3 regions of the Hydrogenophaga sp. SNF1 genome follow, and region 1 is predicted to be linked to each of the others. Evidence: predicted binding sites of a transcription regulator. Region 1 holds the regulator's gene; each other region holds the start of a gene.
The links. The regulator HrcA, encoded in region 1, represses chaperone genes, less so after heat shock. The targets are predictions, from matches to a motif close to TTAGCACTCNNNNNNNNNGAGTGCTAA.

Region 1 (9,553 bases):
CCGTCGGCCAGCACGAACAGCCCGGACTCGCGCGTATAGGCGTAGCCCATGCGGTCTTCGTTGCGCTCGCGACCGCCTTGCCGGCTGATCTGGTAGACCGAAAACTTCATCGGAATTTGGTGCCCACGTCGGTGGACTTGCGCAGCAGCGACTTCTGCTTGTCGGAGACGATGTTGTCGAACTGCAGGCGCATCTTCTCGGCCACGGTGAGCTTGGTGTAGCTGCGCTCGGTCTCGCGGCTGAGTTCCTTCTGCAGCGCAAAGACCGATTGCGGGCGCGAGAGCGGGTCGAGCGACATACACCACTCGACCACTTCGATCAGGTTGTCGGAGTACACGCCACGCAGGCGCGACAGGGCCAGCGAGAGGCGGTCCTTCTCGAGGCGCTGGGGCGCGTCGTTGGGTGGGTAGCCCTGCATGCTGGCGTAGATGCAGGCGCCGATGGCATAGATGTCGGTCCAGGGGCCCATGGACGAATCGCGGCGGTACATCTCGGGCGCAGCGAAGCCCGGCGTGTACATGGGCCGGATGAAGTTGCCCTCTTTGCTCAGCACTTCGCGCGCGGCGCCGAAGTCGATGAGCACCGCGCGGTTGTCGTCGGTGACGAAGATGTTCGCGGGCTTGATGTCGAGGTGCAGCATCTTGTGCTGGTGCACGATGCGCAGGCCGCGCAGCACCTCGTCGTAGAGCGAGCGGATGGTGGATTCGCGGAAGACCTTCTGCTTCTTGAGCTCGCGCGCGGTGATGATGAATTCCTGCAGGGACGAGCCCTCCAGGTAGTTCATGACCATGTAGACGGTTTCGTTCTCGCGGAAGAAGTTCAGCACGCTCACCACCGACTGGTGGGAGATCTGCGCCAGCGCGCGGCCTTCCTCGAAGAAACTCTTGAGGCCCAGTCGGTACAGCGACAGCTTTTCGGGTTGCACCTGCGGCAACAGCTCGCCGGGACCACGCGTGGCCAGAGACGAGGGCAGGTATTCCTTGACGGCGACCTGCTGGCCTTCGGTGTCGACCGCGAGGTACACGACGCCAAAACCGCCGGCGGCCAGCTTGCGAACGATGCGGTAGCCACCGATCACCGTGTCGGGTGGCAGAGGAGCGGGTTTGACCTTTGACATAATTCGACCGGTTTCCGAAACGCCCCGTTTTGGACCTCCAACACCACCGGCCCAGAGCGATGGCAGTTTACAGCATGACCGGCTACGCCTCGGCCCAGCGAAACGCTGGCGCAGAGCCGGCCGCGGGAGAATCCGGCCCGTCCGTCGGTGTCGAAATCCGATCCGTCAACAGCCGATTCCTCGATCTCGGTTTCAAGCTCCCGGACGACTTGCGCGCGAGCGAACCCGCCCTGCGCGAACGCCTCACGCAGCGGCTCAAGCGCGGCAAGGTCGAGGTGCGCGCCTGGATCGAAACCCCGTCCGACGCCACGCCGCGCGCGCCGGGCAGCGCCGAACTGCAGCGCCTGCTGGGGGCGCAGGACAGCATCCGCACCTGGCTCCCGCAGGCGCAACCGCTGTCGGTGGCCGAGGTGCTGACCCTGGTGGGACGCCGCAGCGCCCCGCCGGCCGATCTGCACGAACGCCTGCCCGAACTGCTGGACACCGCCCTGACACAGCTGCTCGAAGCCCGGGCGCGCGAAGGGGCCCGGCTGGCCAGCATGCTGCTCGATCGCGTGGGCCAGCTGCGCGCCCTCACCGACACGGCCCAACCCCTGATCCCCGAGCTCGTGGCCCAGCAGCGCCAGCGCTTCCTCGACCGTTGGCAGGAAGCCTTGGGCGCCGACGCCTCGGGCAGCATCGCCGCCAGCGAGGCCGCGCGCGACCGCGCCCTGGCCGAGGCCACGGCCTTCGCCATCCGCATCGACGTGGCAGAAGAACTCACGCGCCTGCGCTCCCACCTGGACGAGATCGAACGCCTGCTGCAGCGCGGCGGCGAGGTGGGCAAGCGCCTGGACTTCCTGATCCAGGAGCTGCACCGCGAAGCCAACACCCTGGGCTCCAAGTCGTCGAGCCTGGAACTCACCCGCGTCTCGGTGGACATGAAAGTGCTCATCGAACAGATGCGCGAGCAGGTGCAGAACCTCGAATGAGACCCTGATGCAATACCCCGGCAACCTGTTCGTCGTGGCCGCGCCCAGCGGGGCAGGCAAATCCAGTCTGGTCAAGGCGCTGATGGAGCTCGATGCCCGCGTGCAGCCCTCGGTGTCGCACACCACGCGCCCGCCGAGGGGGCAGGAGCTGCATGGCCGCGAGTACTACTTCGTGAGCCAGGAGAGCTTCGACCAGATGATCGCGCAGGACGCTTTCCTGGAGTGGGCGCAGGTGCACGGCAACCGCTACGGCACGTCCAAGACCGCCATCGAGCAGCGCATCAAGCAAGGCGCCGACGTGGTGCTGGAGATCGATTACCAGGGCGCGCTGCAGGTCAAGCGCATCTTTCCCAACGCGGTCCTGATCTTCATCCTGCCGCCCAGCTGGGAAGAGCTGCGCTCGCGCCTGGAGCGGCGCGCCGAGGACACCGCCGATGTGATCGATCTGCGCCTGCGCAATGCCGCCCTGGAGATGGCCCACGCCCGGGATTTCGACTTCGTTATAATCAATGAGTTGTTTGAACGGGCCCTGTTTGATCTCAAGGCCATCGTTCACGCCCAGCGCTTGAAGTACGCGGCGCAGCGCAGCGCCCGCAGCGACACATTCGAAGCGCTCAACATCCCCTGACATTGCCCGGAGCCCGCCATGGCACGCATCACCGTCGAAGACTGCCTGGAACAGATCCCCAACCGCTTTCAGCTCGTGCTGGCCGCCACCTACCGCGCCCGCATGCTGAGCCAGGGCCACGCCCCCAAGATCGAGAGCAAGAACAAGCCGGGTGTCACCGCCCTGCGCGAGATCGCCGAAGGCAAGGTCGGCCTCGAGATGCTCAAAAAAGTGCCGACCTGAGTCGCAGCGTCGCACCCTCCCCACAAAAGGCACCGTTCGACGGTGTCTTTTTGTTTCTGGCGGCCCCGATTCCGCCCCGGGACCAGGGCCTAGATCGGTGACCCAAAGCGGTGCATGCCGTCTGGCGCTACAGTTGCAGGATGACCCCTACCGTCGACGGTACCCTGGCGGTCAGCCCGCCTGACGCGGCCACCGCGGCCGCGAGCGCGGCTGCGGCCAGCTTCGCCGCGCTGCTGGGCAAGCTCGACTACCTCGGCCCCACGGACATCGAGCATATCCGGCAGGCCTACCGCTTCGCCGACGAGGCCCACCTGGGCCAACTGCGCAAGAACGGCGATCCGTACATCACCCACCCCATCGCGGTGGCCTCGATGTGCGCGGAATGGAAGCTCGACGCCCAGGCCCTGATGGCCGCGCTGATGCACGACGCCATCGAGGATTGCGGCGTGACCAAGCAGGAACTGGTCGAGCGCTTCGGCGCGCCGGTGGCCGAGCTGGTCGACGGACTGACCAAGCTGGAGCGGCTGGAGTTCACCTCGCGCGAGCACAACCAGGCCGAGTCCTTCCGCAAGATGCTGCTGGCCATGGCCAAGGACGTGCGGGTCATCCTGATCAAGCTGGCCGATCGCACGCACAACATGCGGACGATGGCCGACATGCCGCGCAGCAAGTGGCAGCGCATCAGTTCGGAAACGCTGGAAATCTACGCCCCGATCGCCCACCGCCTGGGCCTGAACTTCACCTACCGCGAACTGCAGGACCTGGCCTTCCGGTTCCTGCACCCCTGGCGCTACGAGGTGTTGTCCAAGGCGCTGAACCGGGCGCGCAGCCGCCGCCGCGACCTGATCGCGCGCGTGCAGCAGGAAGTGGAAACCGCCTTCAAGCGGCAGCTGATGCCGGTGCGCATCATGGGCCGCGAGAAGACGCTGTACTCCGTCTACCGCAAGATGGACAGCAAGCACCTGTCCTTCGCCCAGGTGACCGACATCTACGGCTTTCGCATCGTGGTGCCCGAGCTGACCGACTGCTACACCGCTCTGGGCGTGCTGCACCAGCTCTACAAGCCGCTGCCGGGCAAGTTCCGCGACTACGTCGCGATTCCCAAGGTCAATGGCTACCAGTCGCTGCACACCACGCTGGTGGGGCCCTTCGGAACCGCCATCGAGTTCCAGGTGCGCACGCATGGCATGGACGTGGTGGCCGAATCGGGCGTGGCGGCGCACTGGCTCTACAAGGCCAACGAGCCCGGCAGCGACATGTCGCAGCGCCTGGGCACGCAGTGGCTGCAGTCGCTGCTGGACATCCAGCAGGAAACGCACGACGCCAGCGAGTTCTGGGACCACATCAAGATCGACCTCTTCCCCGACGCGGTCTACGTGTTCACGCCCAAGAGCAAGATCCTCGCGCTGCCGCGCGGCGCGACGGTGGTCGACTTCGCGTACGCCATTCACAGCGACATCGGCCAGCGCACGGTGGCCGCGCGCATCAATGGCGAGCAGCGGCCGCTGCGGTCCGAACTGGCCAACGGCGACGTGGTCGAAGTCATCACGGACGAGAAGGCCGAGCCCAATCCCACCTGGCTGTCCTTCGTCAAGACCGGCCGGGCGCGCTCCAAGATCCGCCACCACCTCAAGACGGTGGCGCAGGAAAAATCCCTTGAACTGGGCGAGCGCATGCTCAGCCAGGCCCTGCGCTCCGAAGGCATCGCGCAATTGCCGGGCGAAGACGGTGAGCAGGCGCTGGTGTGGGAGAAGCTGCTGCGCTTCACCGGCAACAAGAGCAGGGCCGAGTTGCTGTCCGACATCGGCATGGGCCGGCGCATCGCCAGCATGGTGGGCAAGAAGCTCGCGGTGCTGCTGTCCGAAACCGGGCTCAAGCCCGACGCGGTGCTGATCAGCACCGAGCGCTACGCCACCGCCGGTCATGGCGAGAGCGCCTTGCAGGGCGTGGTCACACTGGACGGCAGCGAAGGCCTGTCGGTGCAGTACGCCCCATGTTGCAAGCCCATCCCGGGCGATCGCATCGTCGGCTACCTGGGCCGAGGAGAAGGCCTGGTGGTGCATGCCGAGGACTGCCCCACCGCCCGCCGGCTGCGCGACCGCGATGCCGAACGCTTCCTTGAAGTGGAATGGGCCGACGAACCCGTGCGCTCCTTCGACACCACCGTGGTCGTCACCGTGGCCAATGGCAAAGGCGTGCTGGCGCGCGTGGCCTCGAGCATCGCCGCGGCCGAGGCCGACATCACCCACGTGGACATGGGCGACGAACCCGCGCAGACCGCCACGGACATCCGCTTCTCGGTGGCGGTGCGCGACCGCCAGCACCTGGCCGACGTGCTGCGCAGCCTCAAACGCACGCCTTCGGTCATCAAGGCCCAGCGCTACAAGGCCGCGGCCAAGGCCTGATCAGGCGGCGGGCGCCGGGTAGCTCACGTCCAGCACCTCGAGTTCCTGCACACCGCCCGGCACGGCGAGCTTGACCACGTCGCCCACACGGGCCTTGAGCAAGGCGCGCGAAACCGGCGCCACCCAGCTCACCTGCCCTTGCGTGCTGTCGGCCTCGTCGATGCCGATGATGGTGATGGTGGTCTCGCGCCCCGACTCATCCGCGTAGGTGACGGTGGCACCGAAGAACACCTGGTCGCTGCCGTGGTGCGCGGAAGGATCCACCACCTCGGCGATCTCCAGGCGCTTGGTGAGAAAGCGGATGCGCCGGTCGATCTCGCGCAGGCGCTTCTTGCCATACAGGTAGTCCCCGTTCTCCGAGCGGTCGCCGTTCTTGGCGGCCCAGTGCACGGCCTCGACCACCTTGGGCCGCTCCTCGTCCATCAGGCCCAGGAGCTCCCGGCGAAGGCGCTCGTAGCCCGTGCGGGTGACGTAGTTCTTGCCACCCGGTGTGGCTGGCGCGCCGACGGCGTCGTCATCGTCGTCCGAATCGGATTCGCGGGTGAATGCCTTGCTCATGGTGACGGGTACGCGCGAAAGAGGCGCCGGAAAGAGAAAAGCCCGCAGCTTGTGGCTGCGGGCTTTCAGTAGTGGCGCGGCTGGCAGGATTCGAACCCACGACCCCTTGGTTCGTAGCCAAGTACTCTATCCAACTGAGCTACAGCCGCGAAGCCTCGCAGTATAGCAGGCTTTTTTGGTAGGCCGTGTTGGGCTTGAACCAACGACCAAAGGATTATGAGTCCTCTGCTCTGACCAACTGAGCTAACGGCCCGAGCGCGGGATTGTAGGGCGCCCCTGCGCGCCTACCCCTGCTTGGTGTGGCTCAGCGCATTGCTCACCAGCTTGGCCGTGACGTCGACGATCTGGATCATGCGGTCGTAGGGCATTCGCTGCGGGCCGATCACGCCCAGGGTGCCGACGACCTGGCCATCCACTTCGTAGGGCGCCGTCACCACCGACAGGTCCTCGTACGGCACCACCTGGCTTTCACCGCCGATGTAGATGCGCACGCCGTCGGCCTGCGTGGAGACATCGAGCAGGCGCATGAGCTGGGTCTTCTGTTCGAACAGGTCGAACAGGCGGCGCAGGTTGCCCAGGTCGCTGCTGAACTCGCTCACCGACAGCAGGTTGCGCTCGCCGGCGACCACCACCTCGTCCTGCTGGGCCGGCTGCGCGCCGATGTCCACGGCCTGCTTCATCAGGTCGGCAATCTCGCCGCGCAGCGCGTCCAGCTCGGTGGTGAGGCGCTCGCGCACGGCCTCGATGGTGAGGCCCGCGTAGTGCGTGTTGAGGAAATTGGCCGCCTCGACCAGCTGCGACTGCGTGAAACTGGCCTGGGTCTGGATGATGCGGTTCTGCACCTCGCCGTCGGGCGAGACGATGATCACCAGCACGCGCCGCTCGGACAGGCTGAGGAATTCGATGTGTCGGAACACCGAGGCGCGGCGCGGCGCCATGACCACGCCAACGAACTGCGACAGGCTGGACAGCAGGTGCGCGGCCTGGCTGATGACGCGCTGCGGCGATTCCGCGCCCGGCGCGCTGAACTCGGTGACGCGCGGCATCATTTCCTCGCGCCGCACGGTGAGCATGGTGTCCACGAAGAGCCGGTAGCCACGCGCCGTGGGAATGCGCCCCGCCGAGGTGTGCGGACTGGCGATCAGGCCCAGCTCTTCCAGGTCGCTCATCACGTTGCGGATGGTCGCTGGCGACAGTTCCAGCCCGGCGGCCCGGGCCAGCGTGCGCGAGCCCACCGGTTGCCCGTCGGCGATGTAGCGCTCCACCAGCGCCTTGAGCAGCAACTTAGCGCGATCGTCCATCATTCAGACCATTCTAAGGAAAGCCCCGGCGGCGCGCGCTGCGGTGCGGCGCAACCCGCTTCGCCCACGACACCGTGTGATGTAATTTGCGCATGAATGCCCCGCTGGATCCCCGCGCCACGACACCCGCCGCGAAACGCCCCTTGCGCTTCGTCCACGTGGTCATCGTGGGCAAGTACCAGGCGCCGGGCGCCCGCCATGTGGTCGAGGAGATCGCCCAGTTCCTTCACGCCCAGGGCTGCGAGGTCTCTCTGGAGCAGCAGACCGCGCAGAACACGGGGCTGACGGACTACCCCTCGCTCGACGTGCCCGGCATCGGCCGGCACGCCCAACTCGCGCTGGTGGTCGGGGGCGACGGCACCCTGCTGGGCATCGGCCGGCAGATGGCGCGCCAGGGCGTGCCGCTGGTGGGCATCAACCAGGGACGGCTCGGCTTCATCACCGACATTGCCTTCGAGGACTACCGCGAAGCCCTGTGCCCCATCCTGCGCGGCGACTACCAGGAAGAGGCGCGCGCCCTGATGGCGGCCAGCGTCTGGCGCGATGGCCATTGCGTCTATGAGGCCACCGCGCTCAACGACGTGGTCGTCAACCGCGGCGCCGTGGCCAGCATGATCGAGCTGCGCGTGGAGGTCGATGGCCGCTTCGTGGCCAACCAGCGCGCCGACGGCCTGATCATCGCCTCGCCCACCGGCTCCACCGCCTATGCGCTGTCGGCCGGCGGGCCGCTGCTGCACCCGAGCATCGGCGGCTGGGTGATGGTGCCGATCGCGCCGCACACCCTGTCCAACCGCCCCGTGGTGCTGCCCGCGCATTGCGAGATTGCCCTGGAGCTCGTCAACGGGCGCGACGCCAGCGCGAACTTCGACATGCAGACTTTCACGAGCCTGTTGCACGGCGACCGCATCGTCGTGAAGCGTTCGGAACACGCGCTGCGCCTGCTGCACCCGGTCGGCTGGAACTACTTCGACACCCTGCGCCGCAAGCTGCACTGGAACGAGGGCGCCTGACGCGGGCCCGATTCACCCACTCCCTGCCATGAGCCTTCGACGCATCGTCCTGCGCGACTTCGTCATCGTCACCTCGCTGGACCTGGAGCTGGCCGGCGGCTTCGGCGTGCTCACGGGCGAAACCGGCGCCGGCAAGTCCATCCTCATCGACGCGCTGCAGCTGGCGCTGGGCGCGCGCGGCGAGGCCGGCGTGGTGCGCGAAGGCGCGCCGCGCTGCGAGATCGCCGCCGAGTTCGACCGTCCCGCGTCCCTGAAGCCCTGGCTCGACGAGCAAGGCTTCGCCGACGACGGCACGCTGCTGCTGCGCCGCACCATCGACACCGACGGCCGCAGCCGCGCCTGGATCAATGGCAGCCCGGCCACGCTCGCTCAGCTGCGCGTGGCCGCCGACGCGCTGGTCGACATCCACGGCCAGCACGCCTGGCAGAGCCTCACGCGGGCCGAGGCGGTGCGCGAGCTGCTCGACGCCTATGCCGGTATCGACGCCACCGCCTTGAGCGCGGCCTGGACCGCCTGGCGTCAGGCCGCCCAAGCGCTGCGCGAGGCCCGCGAGCGACAGGACGCCGCGCGCCAGGACAGCGAACGCCTGGCCTGGCAGATCGCCGAGGTCGACAAGCTCGGCCCGCAGACCGGCGAATGGGAAGAACTGAACACGCGCCACGGCCGCCTGGCCAACGCCCAGGCCCTGATCGACGCCGCCGAAACCGCCGTGCAGGCCCTCGACGAGCAGGACGACAGCGCCAGCCGCCTGCTCAGCCGCGCGGTGGCCGCGCTGCAGGCCCAGGCGCACGTGGAGCCCGCCTTCGCCCAGACCATCGACTCCCTGAACGGCGCGCTGGCCCAGGTGCAGGACGCGGTGCACGAGCTGCACCAGCACCAGCGCCATGCCGAACTCGACCCCTCCGCCCTGGCCGCGCTCGACGAGCGCCTGGGCGCCTGGCTCTCGCTCGCCCGCCGCTACCGCACCACGCCAGAGGAGCTGCCCGCGCTGCACGCGCAGTGGAAGCACGAACTCCAGCGCCTCGCCGACACCCTGGACCTGGACACCCTGGAGCGGCGCGAAGCCAGCGCGCGCGCCGCCTTCGACCAGGCCGCGCGCGCCGTGGGCCGCCAGCGCCAGAAGGCCGCGCCGCGCCTGGCCACCGCCGTGACCGACGCCATGCAGACCCTGGGCATGCAGGGCGGCCGGTTCGAGGTGGCGTTGCAAGCGCTGGCCGAACCCCAGTCGTTTGGACTGGAACAGGTGGAATTGCGCGTCGCGGGCCACGCCGGCAGCACGCCCAAGCCGGTGGCCAAGGTCGCCTCGGGCGGCGAACTCTCGCGCATCGCCCTGGCCATCTC
Region 2 (9,553 bases), 1.9 Mb from region 1:
GGCTGCTGCCGGACCTGTACGAGGGCTTCAACCCCATGCGCTACCGCGACGCGGTGGACAAGGAGATCGAGGTCGCCATCGACCTGCGCTCGGCCGGCTTCGGCGTCTGGCAGGCCTGACGCAGCGCCTCGTGCCGCGCGTCAGTGCGTGGCGCCCGCGCCCAGCGCCCCATCCTGCCGCACCCGCAGCGCGGTGTGCACGGCCAACCGCAGGCCACGAACGATGTCGTCCAGCGCCATGTTCGGCGCGCCCTGTTCGGGCAACCAGGGCACGTGCACGAAGCCACCGCGCGCGTGGCGCAGGCTGCGGTGCGTGGCCAGGGTGCGCATCAGGCCGTAGAACACGTGGTTGCAGACGAAGGTGCCCGCCGTCTGCGAGACCTCGGCCGCGAGGCCGGCCGCCTGCAGTTCGGCCAGCATGGCCTTGATCGGCAGCCCGGTGAAATAGGCGGCGGGGGCGCGGGGCCGCACGGGCGCGTCGATGGGCCGCGCGCCGGCGTTGTCGGCGATGGGCGCGTCGTCCACGTTGATGGCCACGCGCTCCAGCGAGATCGCGCCACGCCCGCCGGCCTGGCCCACGCAGATCACCAGCGCGGGCCGGTGCGCGTCAAGCAGCGCGCTCAGGCAACGCAGCGACTCGCCGAACACGGTGGGCAGCTGCGCCGCCACCACGGTGTGGTCCAGCAGGCGTTCGCCGTGCAGGGACTGCACGGCCTGCCAGCTCGGGTTCACGGTCGCACCGCCGAAAGGATCGAAACCGGTGAGCAACACCGTTTTCGACGGCGCGGAGGAAGTGGTCGAGCGGGTGGGCATCGCGCCAATCTACCGCAGGTGCCACCGCCCAGGCCGGGCGGCTCAGCGGCGCGCGAGGCGGCCACGCACGTCGGCCAGCTTGGCCTGCAGGCGGCGCTGGTGGTCCGGGCCCATGCGCAGCAGGATCTTCTGCCCGGCCGACAGGGCTTCCAGCTTCGGGTCGGCGTACTCGTAACGCACCCAGGGCCGGGTGGACGGCACCTCGCCCTTGACCTGCACCAGCGCCACGGCGGGCGGCGCGGCAGGCACCGGCGTGGCGATGAGCTGGTCCAGCACCTGTACCAGGCGGTCGTTGAAGTAGCGGCCCGGAAAGCCCAGTTCCTCGTACGCCTGCTGGAACAGCGGGTAGAGGCGGCGGTACAGCGCCACGGCCCGGCCCGTGTCCACCGACTCGGCGAACTGCACGAAGGGCGTGTAGCGCGCGCTGTTGTCGGGGGCAATGGTCTCGGTGGCGCCGTCGGCGGCCTTGACCGAGGCAAAGCGCCCGGGGGTGGGGGTCACGGGCCACATCAGCACGGGTGCGTGCGAACGCCCCAGGTTGTCCACCGTGGCCACGGCGCGCTTGACGAACCCGTCGAGCTGCAGGAAACGCAGCGCGTTCGGGCGGCCGAGCAGCGCGGCGAGGTGATCGCTCACGTAGGGGTCGGCGTCGGCCAGCGCGGGCAAGGGCGCGGGCGGGGCGATGGCTTCGGCCGCCGGGGGCTCCACCGGGTGCTGGATGGCGGGCGGCGCCGGTTCGGCGAGCGCGGGTGGGGCGGCGGGGGCGGGGGCGGCCGCCGCCGGGGGTTCCACCGGGGCGGGGGCCTGCCGGTCCTGGTAGTACCGCCAGCCGAAGTAGGCCACGGCGGCCAGCGCCGCCAAGGCGATCAGGACGGTGGGAAGGCGGGAGCGGTCGTCTGGGTCGGGTTGGCGTGTCATGGCCTCGTCACCTCGGGGAAGCGGGAAGGCGTCCTATGCTACGCCCCGGGGGGTACCCCAGGCCCCTGGTCGGGACCCGGCCCGCCCGGCCGGCCCCGTTTCCCCTCGCGCTCGGGCGGGCGGCGACAACCGGCGGTACCCCGGCCCATCCGCCCGCGCCGGTTGGAACTTCCGCTTTAGCACTCCCTCCAAGCGAGTGCTAATATTCTTGTTCGATACCCCGAGGAGGTCATCCATGTCCCATTCGCTGATTCCCGTGGCCGCTGCGCCGAGCAGCGATCTGGCCGTGGCCGGTTCCTGGACGAACCGCTCGCTCACGCTGCCGCCCCTGGGCAATCTGGACGCCTACATCTCCGCCGTGAACCGCCTGCCCCTGCTCAGCCTGGAGGAGGAACAGGACGCGGCACGCCGCCTGCGCGACCACAACGACCTGGACGCCGCCGGGCGCCTGGTCCTGTCGCACCTGCGGCTGGTTGTTTCCATCTCCCGCCAGTACCTGGGCTATGGCCTGCCGCACGGCGACCTGATCCAGGAAGGCAACGTGGGCCTGATGAAAGCCGTCAAGCGCTTCGACCCCGAGCAGGGCGTGCGCCTGGTGAGCTACGCCATCCACTGGATCAAGGCCGAGATCCACGAATACATCCTGAAGAACTGGCGCATGGTCAAGCTGGCCACGACCAAGGCCCAGCGCAAGCTGTTCTTCAACCTGCGCTCGCGCAAGCAGGGCCTGCGCGCCGAGGCCGCCGACGGCGACACCCACCGCGAGGTGCTCAGCGACGCCGAGGTGGGCCTGGTGGCGCGTGAACTGAACGTCAAGCCCGACGAGGTGCGCGAGATGGAAACGCGCCTGGCCGGCGGCGACGTCATGCTGGACCCAGGCCCGGGTGACGACGGCGAAGAGGCTTTCGGCCCCATCGCCTACCTGGCTGACCAGTCGCACGAGCCCACGGCGGTGCTCGAATCGGCCCACCGCGACCGGCTCGCCACCGAAGGCGTGGCGCAGGCCATGGGCGAGTTGGACGAGCGCTCGCGCCGCATCGTGAGCGAGCGCTGGCTCAAGGTGAACGACGACGGTTCCGGCGGCATGACCCTGCACGAACTGGCCGCCGAGTACGGCGTGAGCGCCGAGCGCATCCGCCAGATCGAGGTGGCGGCCATGAAAAAGATGCGCAAGGCGCTCGCCGGCTACGCCTGATCCGGCCGGCGCGACGGCACAATCGCGCCCCATGCCTTTCTTTGTTCCCGTGGGGCGGCGCCTGAGCGCCGCCCTGGGCCTTTGCCTGGCCCTGCTCTGCCTCCCCGCCTTCGCCATTGACGCGGCGCCCGCCGACGCCGACCCCGCGCCCATCGCGCTGGACGCGCGCCGGGCCACCATTTCGCTGGACGGCCGCAGCCAGCAGTTGCTGGACCCGACCGGCGCCTTGGGCATCGATGACATCGCGGCGGGCCCCCCGGGCCTGGGCTGGCGCCTGCGAGGTGCGGGCGAGCGCACCGTGTTGTCGGGCCAGACCGCGCTGTGGCTGCGTTTCGACGTGCTGATGCGCGACACCCAGGCGCACTGGGAGCTCGAACTCGCGCGCTCGGGCACCGACGCCATCACGATGTACTACCGCGACGCCCAGGGCCAGTGGCGCGTGCAACGCGCCGGCGACCGGCTGGCCGTGAGCGACTGGGCCAACCCCGACCGCTACCCCGTGTTCAGCCTGGACGTGCGCCCGGACGAAACCGTGCGCTACTGGGTGCGGGTGGAGCACGCGCGCGTGCCCTTCTCGGGCGTCTTCCAGCTGCACGACCACAACACCCTGCGCGAGCAACGCATCCACCAGCAGTTTGTGCTGGGCGCCTATTTCGGGATGGCCTTGCTGCTGACGGTGGTGGCGCTGGCCAACATGGCGGTGTTCCGCGACGCCGCCTTTGCGACCTATGCGATCTATATCAGCCTGCTGGGCCTGAGCATGGCCGCGTCCTTGGGCGTGGGCGGACAGTTCCTCTGGCCGAACCTGGTGCGATGGAACCAGGAGGCGGAGTTCGTCCTGCTGCCCCTCATGGGCCTGGTGGGCCTGATGTTCGTGCGCCAGGTGGCCCAGCCGCGGCGCATCGGGCGCACCCTGGACCGGCTGTGCCTGGCGCTGGCGGCGGCCTGGCTGATCGGCATCGTGTGGGACCAGTCGCTGCCCAGCGCCTTGAGCCTGCAGGCCTTGAGCGCGCTCGGCACCCTGTCCATGCTCACCATCGCGGCCATGCTGGGCCTGGCGTGGCGCAGCGGCGAGACCTGGATCCGCTGGTTCGCGGTGAGCATGGTGCCGGTGCTGCTGGCCTCTACCCTGCCGGTGCTGCGCAATTTCAACCTGCTGTCGTCGAACTTCCTGTCGCAGTACGGCATCGTGATCGCCGCGTCCATCGAGGCGCCCCTGCTGTTCTACGCCCTGCTGATGCGGTCGCGGATTCAGCACGAGACCCAGGCCCGTGCCCATGCGCTGGAGCGCACCGAGCCCTTGACCGGCCTGACCCACCGGCCGCATTTCCTGCTGCGCCTGCACGACAGCCTGGTGCGGGCCCAGCGCTATGGCCACCACAGCGCCCTGCTGCTGGTGCACCTGCACAACCACGCCGAGATCGCCGCCCGCCACGGACGCGAGGTCGCCGACCGCGCGCTGGTGATCGCCGCCTCGCAGCTGCGCGCGGTGGCGCGCGACGTCGATACGGCCGCGCGGCTGGACGACGACAGCTTCGCGCTGCTGATGGAGGGCCCGGTCAAGCCCGATCAGGTGCTGCACACGGCCACCAGCCTGTTGGCCAATGGTCTGCGCCTTTCACCGCGCCTGCCCGCGGGCACCACGCTGCGCCTGCGGGTGGTGGCCGCGCTGCTGCCCGACACCGACAGCGAGCTCGCCCAGGATGCCGCCGCCCACCTCGAGTGGATGCGCCAGGGCATGCTCACGCTCAGCGAAGAGCCGCGCAAGGCGATTCTTCGGCTGAACTTCTGAGCGCCGGGGTTCAGCTCTCGCGGCGCAGCGCGGGGAACAGGATCACGTCGCGGATGCTGGGGCTGTCGGTCAGCAGCATCATCAGGCGATCGATGCCGATGCCGCAGCCGCCGGCGGGCGGCATGCCGTACTCCAGCGCGCGGATGTAGTCGGCGTCGAAGTGCATGGCCTCGTCGTCGCCGCCGTCCTTGGCGTCCACCTGGGCCTGGAAACGCGCGGCCTGGTCCTCGGCGTCGTTCAGCTCGGAGAAGGCGTTGCCGAATTCGCGGCCGGTGATGTAGAGCTCGAAGCGCTCGGTCACCTCGGGCCGCTCGTCGTTGGCGCGCGCCAGCGGCGAGATCTCGGTCGGGTGCTCCATGATGAAGGTGGGGTTCCAGAGCTCGCTCTCCACCTTCTCCTCGAAGAACAGCACCTGCAGCGAGGCCAGGCTGCGCTTGGAGAGCTGGTCCTTTTCCTCGTTCAGGCCGAGCTTGCGCAACTGGCCGAGCAGCCAGTCGGCGCTGTCCACGTTCGCGCCGGCGTCGGTGTACTTGACGATGGCGTCGCGGATGGTCAGGCGCTCGAAGGGCGAGTCGATGTCGACCACGCGGCCCTGGTAGCTCACCTCGCCCTCGCCGCGCACCGTGCGCACCACATGGCGGATGAGCTGTTCCGAAAAGTCCATGAGGTCGCGGTAGTTCCAGTACGCCGCGTAGAACTCCATCATGGTGAACTCGGGGTTGTGCCGCACCGAGATGCCTTCGTTGCGGAAGTTGCGGTTGATCTCGAACACGCGCTCGAAGCCCCCCACCAGCAGCCGCTTGAGGTACAGCTCGGGCGCGATGCGCAGGAACATTTCCTGGTCGAGCGCGTTGTGGTGCGTGACGAAGGGCTTGGCATTGGCACCGCCGGGGATGGGGTGCAGCATGGGCGTCTCGACCTCCAGGAAGCCGTGCGACACCATGAACTGGCGCAGTGCCGTGACGGCCTGGCTGCGCGTGACGAAACGGCGGCGCGCGCCCTCGTCGGTCATCAGGTCCACGTAGCGCTGGCGGTACTTGATCTCCTGGTCGGCCACGCCGTGGAACTTGTCGGGCAGCGGGCGCAGGCTCTTGGTGAGCAGGCGGATCTTGTCGGCGTGAATGGTCAGCTCGCCGGTGCGGGTGCGAAACAGCGTGCCCTCGGCGGCCACGATGTCGCCCAGGTCCCAGTGCTTGAAGGCGTTGTGCTGGGCCTCGCCCACGCTGTCGTTGTTCAGGTAGATCTGGATGCGACCTCCGCTGGGGCCCAGCGAGGCGTCCTGCAGCGTGGCGAAGCTGGCCTTGCCCATCACGCGCTTGAGCATCATGCGCCCCGCCACGCTGGCGCGCACCGGCGTGGCCTCCAGCGCTTCCTTGCTGCTCTCGCCATGGGCGGCGAACAGTGCGGCGGCGTTGTCCGTGGGCTTGTGGTCGTTCGGGAAGGCCACCCCCTCGCCCCGCTTCTGGCCCTCGCGCAGGGCCTTGAGCTTCTCGCGCCGTTCGGCGATCAGCTGGTTCTCGTCTTGCGCAACGGGGGCGGCGGTGTCGGGGGTGTTGGCTTGGCTCATGAAATGAAAAGCGGGTTGGGCGCCCGAATGGCGCGCAACCCGCGATTGTAGTTTTGCGACGGAAGCCGCCGCGCCACGGGGCCTCGGGCCTATTCGCCCAGGTACGCCGCGCGGACCTTCGGATCGGTCAGCATCTGCTTCGCGTCGCCGCTCATGATGATCTCGCCCGAGTCCATCACGTAGCCGCGGTCGGCGATCTGCAAGGCGCGGCTGGCGTTCTGCTCCACCAGCAGAATGGTCACGCCCTGCGCCGACACGTCGCGCACCACCTCGAAGATCTTGTCGACCATGATCGGCGACAGGCCCATGGACGGCTCATCGAGCAGCAGCACCTTGGGCTGGCTCATGAGCGCGCGCGCCATCGCCAGCATCTGCTGCTCGCCGCCGCTCATGGTCCCGGCGAGCTGGTCCTTGCGCTCCTTCAGGCGCGGGAAAATGCCGAACATGCGCTCGATGTCCTGCGCGATGCCGGCCTTGTCCTTGCGCACGTAGGCGCCCATCTGCAGGTTCTCGGTGATGCTCATGCGCGTGAACACGCCGCGGCCTTCCGGCACCATGGCCAGGCCCTGCTTCACCAGGTCCCAGGCGCCCTTGCCCTTGATGCTCTGGCCCAGGTACTCGACGTCGCCCGCCTCCATGGCGAGCGAGCCGGTGATGGCCTTCATGGTGGTGGTCTTGCCCGCGCCGTTGGAGCCGATCAGCGTGATCAGTTCGCCCTCGCGCACTTCGAGGTCGATGCCCTTGACCGCCTTGATGCCGCCGTACGAAACCTTGAGGCCGGCGACCTTGAGTAGTGTGTTTGCCATGCTGTTCTCCTGCCGACTCAATGCCCGCCGGTGCCGAGGTAGGCCTCGATCACCTTCGGGTCCTTCTGCACCTCGGCCGGCGTACCGGTGGAGAGCTGCTTGCCGTAGTCGAGCACGGTGACGCGGTCGCACAGGCCCATCACGAGCTTCACGTCGTGCTCGATGAGCAGGATGGTGCGGTTGTCCTGGCGGATGCGGTCGATGAGTTCCCGCAGCTGGACCTTCTCGGTGGCGTTCATGCCGGCGGCGGGTTCGTCGAGTGCGATGAGCTGCGGGTCGGTCGCCAGGGCGCGCGCGATCTCCAGGCGGCGCTGGTCGCCATAGCTCAGGGTGCGCGACTTGTAGTCGGCGAACTTGCCGATGCCCACGTAGTCGAGCAGCTCCTTCGCGCGCTCGGCGATCTCGCGCTCCTCGCGCTTGAAGCCACCGGTGCGCAGGATGGCGCCGAGCAGGCCCGAGTGCGTGCGCACGTGGCGGCCCACCATCACGTTTTCCAGTGCCGTCATTTCGGCGAACAGGCGGATGTTCTGGAAGGTGCGCGCGATGCCGGCGCGGGCCACCTCGTGCACGGCCGTGGGCGTGTAGGGCTTGCCGGCCAGCTCGAAGGTGCCGCTGTCGGGGGTGTACAGGCCGGTGAGCACGTTGAAGAACGTGGTCTTGCCCGCACCGTTGGGACCGATCAGGCCGTAGACCTGGCCGCGACGGATTTCAATGCCCACGTCGCTGAGGGCTTGCAGGCCGCCAAAGCGCTTGGAGACGCTGGCGACTTTCAGGATGGTGTCTGTCATGCCGCGCTCCTCACTTGCTCAGGGACTTGCCGTGTTCCGGTGACGGCCACAGACCCTTGGGACGCAGCAGCATGATGACGATCATGGCGAGCGCGATGAGCAGCTGGCGCAGGATCTCGGGCCCCAGGCGGCCATCGGTCATGGCCGTGAGCGGGTGCGCCACGTGACGCAGCAGCTCGGGCAGTCCCGCCAGCACCAGGGCGCCGAGGATGACGCCCGGGATGTGGCCCAGGCCGCCCAGCACCACCATGGCGACGATCATCACCGACTCCATGAGGATGAAGGACTCGGGGTAGACGCCACGCATGAACGAGGCGAACAGCACGCCGGCGATGCCACCGAAGGTGGCGCTCATGCCGAAGGCCGCCAGCTTGAGGTTGCGCGTGTTCAGGCCCATGGCCTTGGCGGCGATCTCGTCCTCGCGGATGGCCATCCACGCACGGCCGATGCGCGAATCCTGCAAGCGGTAGGCGATGACGATGGCCAGCACCACGAAGAACAGGATGAGGTAGTAGTACAGCGTGACCGACTGGAAGGTATAGGAGAACCCCCCGATGTCGATCGACAGGCTCTGGCTCATGCGGTGCCCGAAGACGCTCACCGCATCCACGTTGGTCAAGCCCTTGGGACCGTTGGTGATGTTGATCGGCCGATCGAGGTTGAGCATGAAGATGCGCACGATCTCGCCGAAGCCCAGGGTCACGATGGCCAGGTAGTCGCCGCGCAGCTTGAGCACCGGAAAGCCCAGGATCAGGCCGGTGACGCCGGCCACGATGCCGGCGACCACCATCACGATCCAGAAGTTCATGTGCAGGCCGTTGGGGAAGGTGGCGGCCAGCCAGGCGAAGGTGTCGGTGAGGTGCGGCGAGGCCAGCAGGCCGTAGAGGTAGGCACCGACCGCGAAGAAGGCGATGAAGCCGAGGTCGAGCAGGCCGGCGTAGCCCACCACGATGTTCAGGCCCAGGGCCAGCAGCACGTAGAGCAGCGCGACGTCGACGATGCGCACCCAGGAGTTGCTGCCGGTGGCCTGCAGCGCGATGGGCAGGATCAGCATCAGCGCCGCGACGACCAGGAAGGCGATCAGCTTGACGGGTTTGGCGTTCAGCATGAGGTCTCTCCCGTCACGTCAGGCACGGTCCGCCACGCGCTCGCCCAGCAGGCCCGAGGGTCGCAGGATCAGCACGAAGGCCAGCACGATGAAAGCGAAGATGTCGGTGTACTGGCTGCCGAGGAAGCCGCCGGTGAGCTTGCCGAGGTAGCCGGCGCCCAGCGACTCGATCAGGCCCAGGGCCACGCCGCCGAGCACGGCGCCCGCGAGGTTGCCGATGCCGCCCATGACCGCGGCCACGAAGGCCTTGAGGCCGGGCATGAAGCCCATGGCGTGCTGCACCGTGCCGTAGTTGGACGCCCACATGATGCCGGCGATGGCCGCCAGCATGGCACCGATGATGAAGGTGGCGGAGATGACCACATCGGGCTTGATGCCCATGAGCGCCGCCACGCGCGGGTTCTCGGCGGTGGCGCGCATGGCGCGGCCGAGGTTGGTGCGGTTGACCAGCCACATCAGCAGCGCCAGCACGATGACCGTGGTGGCGAGGATGGTGATCTGGGTGATGGAGAGCACGGCGCCGAAGAAGTCGATCGGCTCGCGCGAGAGCGTGGCGGGATAGGACTT
Region 3 (9,553 bases), 2.1 Mb from region 1:
GCACGCCGCTTTCAAGACGCCCGCCGGGCGCGTGCTGCGCCGGCGCATCCAGATGATCTTCCAGGACCCGTACGCCAGCCTGAACCCGCGCTGGCGCGTGCAGGACATCATCGCCGAGCCCTTGCGCGAGCACCAGATCGAAACCGATCCGGCGAAACTGCGCGACCGCGTCGACGAGCTGCTGCGCTCGGTGGGCCTGAGCCCGCACGACAGCCTGAAGTACCCGCACCAGTTCAGCGGCGGCCAGCGCCAGCGCATTTCCATCGCGCGCGCCCTCGCCACGCAGCCGGACTTCCTGGTCTGCGACGAGCCCACCAGCGCGCTGGACGTGTCGGTGCAGGCGCAGGTGCTCAATATCATGAAGGACCTGCAGCGCGAGCGCGGGCTCACCTACCTGTTCATCAGCCACAACCTGGCCGTGGTGCGCCACGTGAGCGACCAGGTGGGCGTGATGTACCTGGGCCGCCTGGTGGAGCTGGCGCCCAAGCACACGCTGTTCGAGAGCCCGCGCCACCCCTACACGCGCATGCTGCTCGACGCCATCCCCAAGATGCACGACACCGGCAAGGCGCGCACGCCGGTGCAGGGCGAGGTGCCCAACCCGCTGAACCCCCCGAGCGGCTGCGCCTTCAACCCGCGCTGCCCGCACGCCAACGACCGCTGCCGCCACGAGCGCCCGGTGCTGAAGGACATCGGCGGCATCCGCATCGCCTGCCACGCGGTGGAGGAAGGCCGGCTTTGACGCTCAGGCGTAGCGCTTGTTGCGCAGGTTGTTCTTCATCTCGCGCAGCAGCGGCTGCAGCTTGGCGCCGCCGATGCGCAGCGCCAGGCAGGTGGCCATGATGTCGATCACCATCAGGTGCATCAGGCGCGAGGTCATGGGGCTGTAGCGGTCGTATCCCTCGGGGTGGTCGGCCGCCAGGTGGATATGCCCGGCTTGTGCCAGCGGCGAGCCGCTGGTGGTGATGGTGATCACCGTGGCGCCGTGGCGGCGCGCGATGTCGGCCGCGTCCATCAGGTCGCGTGTGCGGCCCGAGTTCGACACGATCACCAGGCAGTCGCCCGGCCCCAGCAGCGAGGCGCCCATCACCTGCATGTGGCCGTCGCTGTAGGCCACCGCGTTGATGCCCAGGCGGAAGAACTTGTGCTGAGCGTCCTGCGCGACGATGCCCGAGTTGCCCGCGCCGTAGAACTCGATGCGCCCGCGCGCCTTGCCCGTGGCCACGAGCGCATCCACGGCGCGCTCGATCGCGTGGTGCGAGGCGTCGTTGCGGTACTTGAGAAAGGCCGCCACGGTGTTGTCGATAAGCTTGACCATCACGTCGCTGGTCTTGTCGTCGGCGTCCACGCTGCGGTGGATGAAGGGCACGCCTTCGCTCACGGTGCCCGCCAGCTTGAGCTTGAAATCCGACAGGCCGTCGTAGCCCATGCTGCGGCAGAAGCGCACCACCGTGGGTTTGCTCACGTGGGCGCGCTCGGCCAGCTCACTCACCGGCAGGCTGGCGAAACTGCGCGGGTCTTGCAGCACGAGCTTGGCCACGCGCTGTTCGGCCGGGGCGAGCGAGGGCATCGAGGCCTTGATGCGGTCGAGCATGGCGTGTTACCAGGTGGTCCGAATGGCTGAAATTTTATTACCTGGCGGCGCCATAATCCGCCCATGAACCAGCTCGACGCCCTCAAACAGTTCACCACCGTGGTCGCCGACACCGGCGACTTTCGGCAACTGGCGGCCTACGCCCCGCGCGACGCCACCACCAACCCCTCGCTCGTGCTGAAGGCGGTGCAGAAGCCCGAGTACGCGCCGCTGCTGGCCGAGGCCATCGCGCGCCATGGCGCGGCCGACAAGGTGGAGCTGATGAACCGGCTGCTGGTGCGCTTCGGCGTCGAAATCCTCCGGCTCATTCCGGGCCGTGTGTCCACCGAGGTCGACGCGCGCCTGAGTTTCGACACCGCCGCCACGCTCGAGCGCGCGCGCCGCCTGATCGCCCTGTACCGCGCCGAAGGGGTGGACAGCGAACGCGTGCTGATCAAGATCGCCGCCACCTGGGAGGGCATCCGCGCGGCCGAGCAACTGGAGCGCGAAGGCATCCACACCAACCTCACGCTGCTGTTCTCCTTCCCCCAGGCCGTGGCCTGCGGCCAGGCCGGCGTGCGTCTCATCTCGCCCTTCGTGGGCCGCATCTACGACTGGTACAAGAAGCAGGCCGGCGCCCAATGGGACGAGGCCGCCAACGCCGGCGCCAACGACCCCGGCGTGCGCTCGGTGCGCCGCATCTTCGAGTTCTACAAGCGCCACGGCGTGGCCACCGAAGTGATGGGCGCGAGCTTTCGCAACGTGGGCCAGATCACTGCGCTGGCGGGTTGCGACCTGCTCACCATCAGCCCCGAGCTGCTGGCCCAGCTCGCGGCCAGCGAAGCGCCGCTGTCGCGCGCGCTCGACGCCGACGCGGCGAAGCGCCTGGACATCGCGCCCGTGCGCTACGACGAGGCGGGCTTTCGCTACGCGCTCAACGAAGACGCGATGGCCACGGAAAAACTGGCGGAGGGCATCCGCGCCTTCGCTGCCGACACGGTCAAGCTCGAAGCGCTGATGGTCTGAGCAGGCGCCAACCGGCGTCCCCCCAAAGAAAAACCCCGCGAGCGATCGCGGGGTTTTTCTTTGGAGACGGGCAGAGCGCCAGGGCGCTCTTACGACGCCGCCAGAGGGTGCAGGGCAAGGCGCAGACGCGCTGACAGCGGCATCGCCACGGCAAGCGGCTGCAACGCCGCCATGCGCCCTCTGGCAAGGAGCACTTACATGCCCATGCCGCCCATGTCGCCCATACCACCCATGCCGCCACCGGGCATGGCCGGCGCGTCTTCCTTCGGCGCCTCGGCGACCATGCACTCGGTCGTGAGCATCAGCGAAGCGACGGACGCGGCGTTCTGCAGCGCGGTGCGGGTCACCTTGGTCGGGTCCAGGATGCCCATCTCGATCATGTCGCCGTAGGTGTCGTTGGCGGCGTTGAAGCCGTAGTTGCCCTTGCCACCCAGCACGGCGTTGATCACCACGCTCGGCTCGCCACCGGCGTTGGCCACGATCTCGCGCAGCGGGGCTTCGATGGCCTTGAGGATCAGCTTGATGCCGGCGTCCTGGTCGGCGTTGTCGCCCTTGATGGCGCCAGCGGCCTGGCGGGCGCGCAGCAGCGCCACGCCGCCACCGGCCACGATGCCTTCTTCCACGGCGGCACGGGTGGCGTGCAGCGCGTCTTCCACGCGGGCCTTCTTCTCCTTCATCTCGACCTCGGTGGCAGCGCCGACCTTGATCACGGCCACGCCGCCGGCCAGCTTGGCCACGCGCTCTTGCAGCTTCTCGCGGTCGTAGTCGCTGGTGGCTTCTTCGATCTGGATGCGGATCTGCTTGACGCGGGCCTCGATGTCGGCCGCGGCGCCGGCGCCGTCGATGATGGTGGTGTTTTCCTTGCCCACTTCGATGCGCTTGGCCTGGCCCAGGTCGGCCAGGGTCACCTTCTCGAGCGTCAGGCCCACTTCTTCAGCGATGACCTTGCCGCCGGTGAGGATGGCGATGTCTTCCAGCATGGCCTTGCGGCGGTCGCCGAAGCCCGGCGCCTTGACGGCCACGACCTTCAGGATGCCGCGAATGGTGTTGACCACCAGGGTCGCCAGGGCTTCGCCTTCGACTTCCTCGGCGATGATCAGCAGCGGACGGCCGGCCTTGGCGACTTGCTCCAGCACGGGCAGCAGGTCGCGGATGTTGCTGATCTTCTTGTCGAAGAGCAGAACGAAGGGGTTGTCCAGCAGGGCGGCCTGCTTCTCGGGGTTGTTGATGAAGTAGGGCGACAGGTAGCCGCGGTCAAACTGCATGCCCTCGACGACGTCGAGCTCGTTGTCCAGCGACTTGCCGTCTTCCACGGTGATCACGCCTTCCTTGCCGACCTTGTCCATGGCGTCGGCAATGATCTTGCCGATGGACTCGTCGGAGTTGGCGGAGATGGCGCCGACCTGGGCGATTTCCTTGCTGGTGGTGGTGGCCTTGGAGGCCTTCTTCAGCTGCTCGGTCAGGGCCACGACGGCCTTGTCGATGCCGCGCTTGAGGTCCATGGGGTTCATGCCGGCGGCCACGTACTTCATGCCTTCGCGCACGATGGCCTGGGCCAGCACGGTGGCGGTGGTGGTGCCGTCACCGGCGTTGTCGCTGGTCTTGGAAGCCACTTCCTTGACCATCTGCGCGCCCATGTTCTGGAGCTTGTCCTTCAGTTCGATCTCTTTGGCGACCGAGACACCGTCCTTGGTGACGGTGGGGGCGCCGAACGAGCGCTCGAGCACCACGTTGCGGCCCTTGGGGCCCAGGGTCACTTTGACGGCGTTGGCCAGGATGTTCACACCCTCGACCATGCGCGCACGGGCGTCGCCGCCGAAAACCACGTCTTTTGCTGCCATGTTTGGCTCCTTCAGTACGAATCAGGGGGAGGGGAATTACTTCACGACGACCGCGAACAGGTCGTCTTCCTTCATGACGAGCAGCTCGTCGCCGTCGACCTTGACGGTCTGGCCGCTGTACTTGCCGAACAGCACGCGGTCGCCCACCTTGACGGTCAGGGCGCGCACTTTGCCGTCGTCACCGGTCTTGCCCGGGCCCACGGCCAGGACTTCGCCCTGATCGGGCTTCTCGGCAGCGGCGTCGGGGATGACGATGCCCGAGGCGGTCTTGGTTTCGCTGTCGACGCGCTTGACGACCACGCGGTCGCCGAGAGGCTGAAGTTTCATTGCATCTCCTGAATGGAAAAGAGGGCTAGGGGAAAAAGGGGGCCCCGGCTTGGAACCGGGGCACGGGCGCGGATGTTAGCACTCGGCGCCAGCGAGTGCTAATGATAAGGGCGGGCGTGACGGTTTCAAGAACCGTCCGCGCCGCCCGGGCGGTGGCCCCGGGGCCCGGTTCAGGGCGCGGCGGGCTTGGGCAGCCAGACGTGGAAGGTCGCGCCCTCGCCCGGCGCCGACGCGCCCCACAGCCGCCCGCCGTGGCTGTCGACGATCTGCTGGGTGAGCGCCAGGCCGATGCCGTCGCCCGCGATCTCGGGGTCTTCGCAGGCGCGGCCGAACATCTGCAGGATGCGCTCGTGCTGGCTGGGGTCGAAGCCGCGCCCGTTGTCCTGGATCCAGACGTCCCAGCCCGCGGCCTCCTCGCGGCAGCCGAAGGCGATGCGCGCGGGATCGCGCTGGGCGGAGTACTTCACGGCGTTGTCGATCAGGTTGACCCAGACCTCGTGGATCAGCACCGGGTCGGCCATCACCACGGGCAGGCTGTCCAGGCCGCTGAACTCGATGCGCCGCCCGGGGTGCGTGGCCAGGGCCTCCGCCACCAGCGGCTCGATGGTCTGGCGCAGGGCCAGGGGCTGCTTGTCCACCGCGTGGCGGCCCAGGCGCGAGAAGCGCAGCAGCGCCTCCACCAGGGTCTGCAGGTGGCGGCCGGCGGCGCGCACCTTCTCGCCGTACAGCCGGGCCTGCTCCAGGTCGCCGGCGTCCAGCATGCTCTGCAGGATCTCGGCGAAGCTCACCATGTGGCGGATCGGCTTCTTCAAGTCGTGCGAGATGGCGTGCGAGAAGTCGGTGAGCGTGCGGTTGGCCTCCTCGAGCTGGCGCGTGCGCTCGCCGACCACGCGGTTGAGGGTTTCGTTGGTGCGCTGGCGCTCCTCCAGCAGCTCGTAGTAGACGGTCACGTCCTGCACCGTCCAGGTGGCCGGCAGGCGGTAGCCCTCGCCGGTGAAGTCCGGGATGCCGCGGCAGCGCACCCAGCGCCGCTGGCCCTGGGCGCTGAGCAGCGGGAACTCCTCGTCGAAGGCCTCGCCGGTGCGCAGCGATTGCGCGAGCTTGTGGCGCAGGCCCTCGCGCCGCTCGGGCGGTACGGCCTCCATCAGTTCGGCGAAGTCGTGCGGGGCCTCGTCGGGCGCGCGGTCCAGCAGCTCGAAGACCTCGTGAGACCAACGCGTGCGCGCGCTCTCGTGGTCGTACTCCACGCGGCCCAGGCGCGCGAGCTTCTGCGCCGCATCCAGGTGGCGCTGCAGGCTGGCGTTGGCCAGCTCCAGGCGCTTGCGCTCGCTGATGTCGGTCTGGATCGAGAAGAAGGCCGCCACGTTGCCATGCCCGTCGTGGATGGGCTCGATGTTGAGCAGCACGGTGTAGGCCTGGCCGTCCCTGCGGTAGTTCACCAGTTCGACGCCCGACACCGCGCGCCCGCCCGACAGCGCCGTCTTGAGCTGCGCGGTGGCGCGCTGGCTGGTCAGCGGGCCGTGCAGGAACTCGCTGGCGCGCTTGCCCTGCACCTCGTCGAGTGGCCAGCCGGTGACGGCCGAGTAGGCGCGGTTGACCCAGCGGATGCGCTGATCGCGGTCGGTGATGACGACCATGTTGGCGCTGTGTTCGACGATGCGCTGCAGCACCTGCAGCCACGAACCGAGATTCTCAAAGCCGATGTCTGTTGCAAGCATGGCACCGTCCCCGCCGGGACGCCAGGTGGGCCCTCGCGGGCGGAAAACCGGCCGCGCCGCTGGCGCCAGGCCGGGTCGGCACGACCTTCCCCGGACCATCATGGCGCCAGCGGCGGTTTTCATGGGGGCGATCCCGCTGCCTTAGTGATCGAACGCACACCGGGGTGCCACAAAAGTCGTAGCGCGCGCGCCGGGCCGAGTCAACAATCGCGGCCATGCCTGCCCACGCCATGACCAAGGCTGCCGCGTCCGCCGGTGGCCGCTGCGACCTGTGCTCGACGCGCCAGCGCTGCATCGTCTCCAGCCTGCCGGCCGAGCGCATCGCCGCCTTGCAAGGTCAGATCGTCGAGCGCGCCGTGCCCCTGGGCGGACAGATCGAGGAGCAGGGCTTGCGCTCGCTCAGCGTGAAAGTGGTCAAGCTGGGCCTGTTCCAGGGCCTGCGGCGCGCGGCGCGCGGCGAGAAGCGGCCGGTCTGCCTGCTGGGCAAGGGCCAGGTGGCCGGGCTCAACAACCTGTACCGCCAGCCCGCCGCGCTCACGTTGGTGGCCATCACGCCGGCGCGGGTCTGCGAGATCCCGGTGCGGCTGGTCGATGAGATCGCCATGGGCGACCGGGGCTTTCGCCGCTGCCTGTTCCAGGCCCTGGCGCGCTACGTCGACAACCTGGCCGACTGGTCGCGCGTGCCGCGTGGCGGCAGCGTCACGGCCCAACTCGGCGAGGCGCTGCGCCTCATCGCGCACGAGGAAGGCCGCGCGGCGTTCCGCATCCCCAGCCACACCGAGCTGGCGCGCATGCTGGGCACGCGGCGCGAGACCATCGCGCGGCACATCGGCTTGCTGATCGAGGGCGGGCAGTTCGTGAAGATCGACCGCTGGCATGGCCGCCTGCTCGGGATGGGTGGCCCCGAGGGGGCCGACACCCAGGCCGGTACCCAGGCCGGCACGGCCTAGGCGAACACGCCCACGGCCGCGTCCAGGCGGCTGGCCTCGCCGCGCAGACTGTGCGCGGCGGCCAGCAGCTCTTCCACCAGGGCGGCGTTGCGCGCGGTCACCTGATCGAGTTCGGCCATGGCCTGGCCGACCTCGGCCACGCGGTTGGCCTGGTGTGTGGCAGCGGCGCCCATCTCGTCGATCAGCGCATGGGCGTCGCTCACGCGCCCGCTGGTGCGCGAGATGGTTTCGCCCGCGGCGTCGACCTTGCGCACGCCCGCCTCCACCGTGTCGATGGCCTGCGCGATCAGGGCGCGGATCTCGTGTGCTGCATCGGCGCTGCGCTGGGCCAGGCCGCGCACCTCGGCCGCCACCACGGCGAAGCCGCGGCCCTGCTCGCCGGCGCGCGCGGCTTCCACGGCGGCGTTGAGCGCCAGGATGTTGGTCTGGAAGGCGATGGCGTCGATCACGCCGATGATCTCGCCCATGCGCTGGCTCGAGCGGGCGATGCCGTCCATGGTGCCGACCACGTCCTTGACCGCATGGCCGCCCGCCAGGGCGACCTCGGAGGCTTCGCGCACGCGCGCGGCGGCGAGCTGCGCGGCCCGCGTGTTGCGCTGGATGCTGCCCGACAGCTCGTCCATGGAGGCCGCCGTCTGCCGCAGCGAGGCCGCGGCCTGGTCGGTGCGGTGGTTGAGGTCGTCGTTGCCGGTGGCGATCTGCTGGCTGGCCGCGGCCACGCGCGCGGCGCGGATGCCGACGTCGTCGACCAGGGCCTTCATGTTCTGCGCCGCCTGGTTCAGCGAGCGCTGCAGCCGGCCGATGGCGTCCAGGCGCCGCGCCGTGTGGGGCGGTGGCATCTGGCCGCAGGACAGGGCCTGGGCGTACTCGCCCAGCTCGCGCAGCGGGCGCCCGAACTGCGCTCGGTACCAGGCCAGGCCCAGCGCCAGCGCGCTGGCCTGTGCGGCCAGCAGGACCAGCGCGCCCGCGCCGGCCGGGACACCGGCCAGCAGCGGCGCCCAGCCCGCGGCGGCGCACAGCGCCAGCGGCAGCGCGGCGCGCGCGCCGGTGCTCAGCGTGCGTTCCCAGTCCAGCCAGGCCAGCGGGCCGGTGCGCACCAGCAGGCCCTGGCGAAAGCCGCGGCCCGCGGCCCGGCCTTCGCGAAAGCGCGCGTACCAGTGCTCGGCCTCGTCGATCTCGGCGCGCGAGGGCGTGGTGCGCACCGAGAGGTAGCCGCTGAGCCGGCCGTCGCGGTGCAGCGGCGTGACGTTGGCGCGCACCCAGTAGTGGTCGCCGTCCTTGCGGCGGTTCTTCACCAGCGCCGACCAGGCCTGGCCGCGCCGCAGCGTGCGCCACATGTCCTCGAAGGCCTGCACCGGCATGTCGGGATGGCGCACCAGGTTGTGCGGCTGGCCCAGCAGCTCGTCGCGCGAGAAGCCGCTGACGGTGACGAAGGCCTCGTTGACGTAGGTGATGCGGCTGTCGGTGTCGGTGGTGGACAGCAGCGTCATCCGTTCGGCGAGCGGGTACTCGCGCTGCGACACGGGGAGATTCACACGCATGGCGGCTCCTTGAAAAGAAGGGAACTGTGCTGCGGAGAATCGGCCGCCGTCGAAAGGGGTGAAGGCCGGAAACGGGGGGTGGATGGCGCCGCGCGACGCCTTGGTGATCGAACGCGCGGCGCGCGTGGCGGGGCCGCCACGCGGCGGCGCTCAGAAGTGCGCGAGGTAGCCGCCGTCCACCGCCACCACCTGGCCGGTGACGTAGCTGGCGGCGTCGGAAGCCAGGAACACCGCGGCGGCGGCGATCTCCTCGGGCCGGCCCCAGCGGCCCACGGAGGTTCGCCGACGCAGCCAGTCGGCCACCTGCGCGTCGTCCACCATGGCCGCATTGGTCTCGGTGGCGAAGTAACCCGGGGCGATGGCATTGGCCGTGACGCCGTGCGGCCCCAGCTCGGCGGCCAGCGCGCGCGTCATGGCCTCCAGGCCGCCTTTGCTGGTGGTGTAGGCCGCGTCGCCGGCGCGCGCCAGGGGGCCGGCGATGGAGGTGATGTTGATCAGCCGCCCATGGCCTTGTCGCCGCATGGGCTCGGCGGCCTCGCGGCACAGGTGCCAGGCGGCCACCAGGTTGGACTCGAGC

Region 2: the regulator HrcA is predicted to act here: its motif matches at 1,907-1,933, upstream of rpoH (RNA polymerase sigma factor RpoH).
Region 3: the regulator HrcA is predicted to act here: its motif matches at 4,843-4,869, upstream of groES (co-chaperone GroES).

The regions. Positions count from the first base shown of each region.
Region 1 is NZ_CP139793.1:3,445,918-3,455,470, forward strand. It holds gene SOM08_RS16510 (PP2C family protein-serine/threonine phosphatase) at 1-110, opposite strand, end outside; gene SOM08_RS16515 (serine/threonine protein kinase) at 107-1,117, opposite strand; gene SOM08_RS16520 (YicC/YloC family endoribonuclease) at 1,177-2,088, shown strand; gene gmk (guanylate kinase) at 2,096-2,716, shown strand; gene rpoZ (DNA-directed RNA polymerase subunit omega) at 2,735-2,938, shown strand; gene SOM08_RS16535 (RelA/SpoT family protein) at 3,079-5,343, shown strand; gene greB (transcription elongation factor GreB) at 5,344-5,901, opposite strand; tRNA gene SOM08_RS16545 (tRNA-Arg) at 5,974-6,050, opposite strand; tRNA gene SOM08_RS16550 (tRNA-Ile) at 6,078-6,154, opposite strand; gene hrcA (heat-inducible transcriptional repressor HrcA) at 6,186-7,205, opposite strand; gene SOM08_RS16560 (NAD kinase) at 7,295-8,212, shown strand; gene recN (DNA repair protein RecN) at 8,241-9,553, shown strand, end outside.
Region 2 is NZ_CP139793.1:1,548,690-1,558,242, reverse strand. It holds gene SOM08_RS07525 (hypothetical protein) at 1-119, shown strand, start outside; gene pcp (pyroglutamyl-peptidase I) at 141-812, opposite strand; gene SOM08_RS07515 (DUF3014 domain-containing protein) at 855-1,730, opposite strand; gene rpoH (RNA polymerase sigma factor RpoH) at 1,966-2,925, shown strand; gene SOM08_RS07505 (7TM diverse intracellular signaling domain-containing protein) at 2,957-4,717, shown strand; gene lysS (lysine--tRNA ligase) at 4,728-6,284, opposite strand; gene SOM08_RS07495 (ABC transporter ATP-binding protein) at 6,374-7,090, opposite strand; gene SOM08_RS07490 (ABC transporter ATP-binding protein) at 7,108-7,878, opposite strand; gene SOM08_RS07485 (branched-chain amino acid ABC transporter permease) at 7,889-8,986, opposite strand; gene SOM08_RS07480 (branched-chain amino acid ABC transporter permease) at 9,005-9,553, opposite strand, start outside.
Region 3 is NZ_CP139793.1:878,224-887,776, forward strand. It holds gene SOM08_RS04260 (dipeptide ABC transporter ATP-binding protein) at 1-742, shown strand, start outside; gene SOM08_RS04265 (MurR/RpiR family transcriptional regulator) at 746-1,594, opposite strand; gene tal (transaldolase) at 1,658-2,599, shown strand; gene groL (chaperonin GroEL) at 2,794-4,440, opposite strand; gene groES (co-chaperone GroES) at 4,477-4,767, opposite strand; gene SOM08_RS04285 (sensor histidine kinase) at 4,938-6,485, opposite strand; gene SOM08_RS04290 (Crp/Fnr family transcriptional regulator) at 6,716-7,435, shown strand; gene SOM08_RS04295 (methyl-accepting chemotaxis protein) at 7,432-8,976, opposite strand; gene SOM08_RS04300 (SDR family oxidoreductase) at 9,127-9,553, opposite strand, start outside.